Regions from separate parts of the Novosphingobium resinovorum genome, predicted to be linked through region 2. Evidence: riboswitches for the same ligand, from Rfam matches in the RefSeq annotation. Region 2 holds a riboswitch; the other holds the start of a gene.
The links. Region 2 has a riboswitch for fluoride ahead of BES08_RS29895 (chloride channel protein). Riboswitches for the same ligand answer to the same signal wherever they lie in the genome.

Region 1 (3,404 bases), 170 kb from region 2:
ATGGAATCTGAAAAAGGGGGCGAGGATCTCGCGCGGGAAAACCGCGCCGAGGATCTCGCCCCCGATCGGCAGCGCCGGAGCCGGTTTGCCGGCCTCAAACTCGATCGCGGCGTGGCGGCCGAGGGCCGCCAGCCGCGCGATGGGGCCGAGACGGCCCAGGAGCGGCCGCAGAGGGCCGAGCAGCGCCAGCATGGCATGTTCGCCGGGTTGCAACTCAATGTTGATCGTGGGGCCGCTCAGGGACTGCGCGAGGCATCAGCGGATGCAAGGCCGGAAAGGGAAGGGAGCTTGCGCCCCCCCTCCGCTTCTGCTCGGGAGGCGCCGGCGCAAGCCAAGTCCGGACAGGAGAGGCCGGCCGATCGCTTGCGGCAGCCATCCGAGTTCGAGCGTTCGGTTGACCGCTTCGCCCGCGCCTGGTCGGCGGCCGAGCGTATGGAACGCGACGGACTTCCCGTTCTCGACAGCCAGAAAGCCGAATTGCAGAAGGCCGGCCAGCAGCTCGACCAGGTGCGGTCGGGATCAGCCCGGCTCATGGTATCGGCCATGCGTCACGATCCGGAGACAGCGCACGCCATGACGGAGCTTTCCGGCCGCGAGCGCGTCGGCCAGCTTGTGGCCGGCATGGATCGGGAACGCGCGATGCAGGCGGACCCGACCGTCAGGGCCGACCGCTTCGTGCAGCATTGGCAGCAGCTCGACGGCGAGCGACAGCGTTTGCATGGCTGGCAGCACGACGAGGCGCGCGGCAAGGTCGAAGGCCAGATGCGGACAATGGCCGGCGCGCTCGAACGCGATCCGCAGGCGGAATCCATTGTGCGCAGCCGGAGCCAGGAACTCGGCATCAGCCATGTCAGGCAGGAACAGAATATCGCCCGCGAGATGGAGCGGCAGCTTACGCGCGGCCGCAGTCTCGGGCTTGAGCGATAGGAGACGGCATGACGGACGACGACAGGGAAGGATTCGAGCAGGAAGATCACGACCAGGCTGGCGATCCCGCGCAGGCCTTCGACGCCTTGCGGCGCAAGATCGAGACCCAGGGCGCGCAGCTCGGCGCGGAAATGACCGTCATCCGGCGCGGCGTGGAAGCGGCGTTCGACCAGTTCGAGAAATTCCAGCAGCCGGCCGATTACGGTCCCGATCTCGGCCGCATCGTCCAGCAGCTCGCCCTTGTCGCGGAACGGCTTGAGGCCGTCGAGCAATCGCCGATTCTTCGGCAGGGACCAGAGCACTATGCTCGAGCGCTCGAGCGCAGCGGGGAAAGCTTGGTGAGAACGGCCGCGCAGCAGCTCGAGAACACGGGCCGCGATCTCGGGCGCGAGGCTATCAACCTGGCCGCCTACACCAGGAGCGCCTACGACCGGCGTTCGCAGGACTTGCGCATGTGGATCGTCGGCGCGATCGGCCTGGTCACCGGCGCGCTCTTGGTTCTGCTCTTGCCGCGTATCCTGCCGTTTGCGGCCGACACCCATGTTGCGGCGATCGTCATGGGGCAGGACCGATGGAATGCCGGCGTCACTATAATGCAGACGGCCGACCCCGACGGCTGGCGCAGCGTGGTCGACGCCTCGCAGCTCACGCGCGACAACGCCGAGGCGATCGGCCGGTGCGCCGAGGCCGCGCGCACCGCCAGTGAAGATCAGCACTGCACGATCACGGTGGCCGCGCCGGCGCGATAGTGCAAAAAGCGGGGACTTCTGCGATAGAGCAACGCGCAGGAAAGGAGCTGAACGCCTTTTCGATCGCCCGCGCAAAACCGAACCTTTTGCGCGGTGACAGAAGCGCGAAAATCCTGCTATTCTCTTAGCTTGATGGGGATGGGGTTCCCCCGATAACCGCCGCGAGGCTGATGACTCCTACCGGGCGCTTTCGGCGCGGTAGGTGCTATTCTCCCCTTATCGCAACCCGTCTGCGCCCTGCTGAACAACAAGCGGGGTGATTATGAATGCTTTTCTGACTGTCTTTTTAGGTGCCGGCATCGGCGGGGCGGCCCGTCACGGCGTCAACCTTTTGGCTCTGCGCCTGCTCGGCACCGGTTTCCCTGCCGGGACGCTGATCGTCAATATCGCCGGCTCGCTCATCATGGGCCTGCTGCTCGGCTGGTTCTCTCATAAAGCGGACCTCGGCCAGAGCTGGCGATTGTTCCTGACGACCGGTATCCTCGGGGGCTTCACGACGTTCTCGACATTCTCGCTCGATGTGGCGCTGCTCCATGAGCGCGGGCAGCTCTGGACTGCTGCGCTGTACGCTGCCGTGTCGGTCATCCTTGCGATCTCCGGCCTGTTCGCCGGGCTGTTCATCATCCGCAATCTGAGCTGAGGACGTTCCATGAAACCGATCCTTCTGTCCTGGCAGTTCTGGGCACTGGCCTCGGCCGCCTTTGCCGCGCTGACGGCTATCTTCGCAAAGATCGGCGTCGAAAATGTCGGCTCCGACTTCGCCACCTTCATCCGTACGATCGTCATTCTGGCCGTGCTGGCTGCGATACTGGCGGTCACGCGGCAATTCCAGGCGCTCAGTTCGATCTCCGGCCGGAGCTATACATTTCTGATCCTGTCCGGCATGGCGACGGGCGGCTCATGGATTTGTTATTTCCGCGCGCTCAAGCTGGGAGATGCGGCGCGGGTCGCGCCGATCGACAAGCTGAGCGTCGTTCTCGTCGCGATATTCGGTGTGATCTTCCTTGGCGAGCACCTTTCCCTGCCGAACTGGGCGGGGGTTGCCCTGATCGCGGCGGGCGCGGTTCTGGTTGCCTACAAGGGCTAAGAAGGGCCTTAGGAGCCCGCGCGCCGGAGGGCGGCGCGGATAAGAAGCACGGCGAGCGCGACCGCCAGCCCGGCCGCACAGTCATCGAGCAGAACGCCGACATCAGCCTTTCGAAACAGCTCCACCTGCGAAAGCGGCCACGGCTTGATGCGGTCAATGAAGCTGTAGATCGGCACGATTACGAGCGTCCAGCGCAGGCTTTTCCAGCCGCCAAGCGCGGCCACGAACATGCCTGCTACTTCATCGATGACGATCCTGCCGTCGTCGGCAACGCCGGTCAGGGAAAACCAGACCCCGCCGGAGATTACCGCCAGAGCGGCGACGGGTACGAACACGGCCAGCGGGACGGTCCGCCGTCCGCGCACCGTGGTTAGCCACAGGAGCGGCACGATGCTCAGCGCGGCGAGAAAGCCCTGAAACGGCTCGACAAGGCCCGTCCCGAACCATGTCGCCATGACGGCAAGCCACGGCAGCGCCGCGATTTCAGGGGGCAATGTCTCGATATAAAGGGGTCTGCCTCACTTTGTGTGGTGAATAGATCGTTAGCAGGCACTTCGCTATTGGCGTGCATGAGAACAAAATCAAAATGGTCGCCCGGTCCGGGCATCAAGGTCCAAAGCATCGCAACCAACGGCGACGGT
Region 2 (3,404 bases):
GAGCAACGCCTCACCGGGAAATGCCAAAAGCGTGATGAACAAGCTCATCGTGAAGCCGATGCCGCACAGAAAGGCGACGCCAAGCATCTGTAGCCGGCTTGCATGAGCGGGCAGGTCCGCGAACCCAAAACGGATCGCAAGCATGGAAAACCCGAAGACGCCGATTACCTTACCGATCAGCAAGCCGAGCGCCACGCCCAGCGTGACCGGCGCAGCCAGTGCTTCGGCGGGCAGGCTCAGCACCGGGACGCCCGCATTGGCGAGGCCGAAAATCGGCACGATCAGGAAGCCAACCGGCAAATGCAGGAAATGCTCAAGTCGGTGCAGCGGACTTTTCGTTTCACTGTCCGGACGCGCAGGGGTCCGGTCCATTGGGATAGTCAAAGCCAGGACGACACCAGCCAGCGTCGCGTGAATGCCGGATCGGTAGACCAGCACCCATAGCACGATACCCAGTAGCAGGTACGGGCTGAGACGACGCACCTTGAACCGATTGAGGGCGATCAGCGCGGCGACCACGCCTCCCGCTGCGGCAAGGTCGATGACCGACAGGTCAGCCGTGTAGAAAAAAGCAATGATAACTACGGCGCCCAGATCGTCGATAATCGCCAGGGCCGTCAGGAATATCCGGAGCGACGCCGGCACACGGCTGCCAAGCAGCGAGATAACGCCAAGTGCGAAGGCGATATCAGTGGCTGCCGGAATGGCCCAGCCATGCACCGATGCGCCTTGGTTGAAAGCAACGTAAACAAGGGCAGGAGCGATCATTCCTCCGGCTGCTGCGATCCCTGGCAGGACACGCCTCGACCAGCTCGAAAGCTGGCCATCGAGCATCTCGCGTTTGATCTCCAGACCGACAAGCAGGAAAAAGACCGCCATCAGCGCATCGTTGATCCAGTGTCCCAGAGACAACGGCCCGATATAGAGATGAAGCAGTGCTTCATATCCCGGGCCAAGCGGAGAGTTGGCGATGATAAGGGCTGCCGCTGCCGCGCCCATCAGGACGAGTCCAGCAGAAGATTGCGCATCCAGGAATCGGCGCAAGGCACTGGGATGGATGCGGTGATAGTCCGTCATGCGGTCGGCCTTGGCTGTGGGTCGTCAGGGTTGAGGGTTGATGGCTGCCCAAAAACACCCGCCAAAGCGAGCGACACAAACTGCCGAAGCCGCTGATATTCACAAAAGCGAGTGCGAGGGAAATTGGAAGTTTCGTTGCTGCTTATAGCTACAGGCTATAAGGCATACGAATGCCGACGTTACAGCAGCTTCGTTACCTGGTCGCAGTCGCCGACACGCTGAGTTTCAGCCGTGCTGCTCAAGCATGTCATGTCACTCAACCGACCCTTAGCCTTCAACTCAAGGAGCTGGAAGGCAGACTTAAAGCGCGCCTAGTGGAGCGGACGCGGGCACGGGTGCTCCTGACACCAGCGGGGATCGAGATCGCCCATCGGGCAAGACGGGTGTTGGCGGATGTCGACGACATAAAGGAAGTTGGCCGGCGCGACGAACAGGGAGGCCTTAAGGGCACGCTTCAAATGGGCGTCGTCCAAACCGTCGGTGCCTATGTCTTGTCCGTCGCGATGCCATCGCTTCGCGCATGTTACCCGGACATGCGCATTTTCGTCCGCGAGGATCGTCTGGAAAATCTCCCCTCGAAGCTCTCAGACGGCACGTATGATCTGCTGCTCTTGCCAGAAGCGATCAATCACCCGGATTTCATCAGCACTCCCCTGATCCGGGAGCCGCTCCAATTGGTCATGCCGACGGATCACCGGCTCGCCCAGCAGGCGGTGATTGATCCCGAAGCCATTGCAGGCGAGACGATATTGGTCATGGAGAGTGGACGTCGGCTCCATGATGAGATTGCTGCGCTCTGCAATGATTTTGGCGCGGTCCAGGCTCAGGATTACGCCGGGACGACGCTCGACACTCTTCGCCTCATGGTGACCACCGGAATGGGGCTGTCGCTGCTACCTGCGCTCTATGTCCGCTCGGATGTTCTGCGGGAGAAGCTGATTGTCGCACGGCCATTGTCGCGGCGGGCGCCTGTGCGTCAGGTCACGATGGTATGGCGCAGTTCATCACCGCGCAGCGATGCCTATCACCGCCTCGCTGCCACGATAGTCGCAACCTTGCTGCCGTGGGCGCAGAAGGAAGCATAAGCTCAGGCGCGCGGCGTCCCTTGATCTTTTCCGCTTCGCCCATCATACGGCGTACCACGGTAATGGATTTCTGCCGGACCTTCGGGTCGAACCGCCCTGACAAGGGACGATGATTCCTACTTGGCGCCGCAAGGCAGCAAGGAGGAATCGTGCGCGCGACTTTTCGCAACCTGTTCAATATAGTCAATGTGGCGGCCTTTCTCCGGGATCGACACGATCATGCGATGTCGGTCGTGCGCTGGACGCTGATCCTGGTTCCCCTGGCCGCGCTGATCGGCACGTTGTGTGCCGCATTCCTGTGGAGTCTGGGTGGGGCAACACAGGCCCGTTTCGATCATCCCTGGCTTCTCTATCTTTTGCCGGCAGGTGGGGCGGCAATCGCCCTGCTCTACCATCGCACGGGTAGGTCGGTCGAAGCGGGCAACAATCTGATCGTCGAGCAAATTCATGAGCCAGGGGGCGGCGTTCCCCTGCGAATGGCGCCGCTGGTCTTCATCGGTACTATCGCCACACATTTATTCGGCGGATCGGCAGGCCGCGAAGGCACAGCGGTGCAACTCGGCGGCAGCCTTGCAAGCGCTGCCGCCCGACTGTTCAAACTCGACGCTCCGAGCATCCGCATCGTTTTGATGGCTGGGGTCGCCGCCGGCTTCGGGGCTGTTTTCGGCACGCCGCTAGCCGGCGCTGTGTTCGCGCTCGAAGTGCTGGCGGTCGGTCGCCTGGAATATAGCGGGATCTTACCATGTCTGCTTGCTGCGCTCGTGGGCGACTGGACGTGTCATGCCTGGGGCATCCATCACACGCCCTACCAGATCAGTAGCATTACTGGGGGCGTGGGCGCTCTGATCGTCCAACCGCTGATTCTCGCCAAGGCGGCCGTAGCGGGGGTGGCATTCGGTCTGGCAGGACTCCTATTTGCCGAAGCCAATCACGCGCTCGGCGGGTTCCTCAAGGCTCGCATTCCCTATGGCCCTCTGCGGGCGGCCTTTGGCGGCATATTGGTCATCGCGCTGGTCTGGATTTTTGGCACACGTGCCTATCTTGGGCTTGGTGTCTGGTCCGCCATCCCCGGAGACCCGACCATCGCTGGCTTCTTCACCGGTCCTGCCGATCGGTGGAGCTGGGCGCTCAAGATGGTCTTCACGGTCGTGACCCTCAGCGCCGGCTTCAAGGGCGGGGAAGTGACGCCGCTATTCTTCATCGGGGCAGCACTCGGCAACGCGCTGGGTTGGCTGCTCGGCG

Region 1: another riboswitch for fluoride. It lies ahead of crcB (fluoride efflux transporter CrcB); the one in region 2 lies ahead of BES08_RS29895 (chloride channel protein).

What each region holds. Positions count from the first base shown of each region.
Region 1 covers NZ_CP017078.1:279,186-282,589, reverse strand. The annotation lists gene traA (Ti-type conjugative transfer relaxase TraA) at 1-927, shown strand, start outside; gene BES08_RS30780 (DUF6118 family protein) at 936-1,676, shown strand; fluoride riboswitch at 1,802-1,863, shown strand; gene crcB (fluoride efflux transporter CrcB) at 1,939-2,316, shown strand; gene BES08_RS30770 (EamA family transporter) at 2,326-2,763, shown strand; gene BES08_RS30765 (phosphatidylglycerophosphatase A) at 2,772-3,257, opposite strand; gene BES08_RS30760 (ISL3 family transposase) at 3,333-3,404, shown strand, end outside.
Region 2 covers NZ_CP017078.1:91,246-94,649, forward strand. The annotation lists gene nhaA (Na+/H+ antiporter NhaA) at 1-1,077, opposite strand, end outside; gene BES08_RS29890 (hydrogen peroxide-inducible genes activator) at 1,248-2,162, shown strand; fluoride riboswitch at 2,212-2,288, shown strand; gene BES08_RS29895 (chloride channel protein) at 2,312-3,404, shown strand, end outside.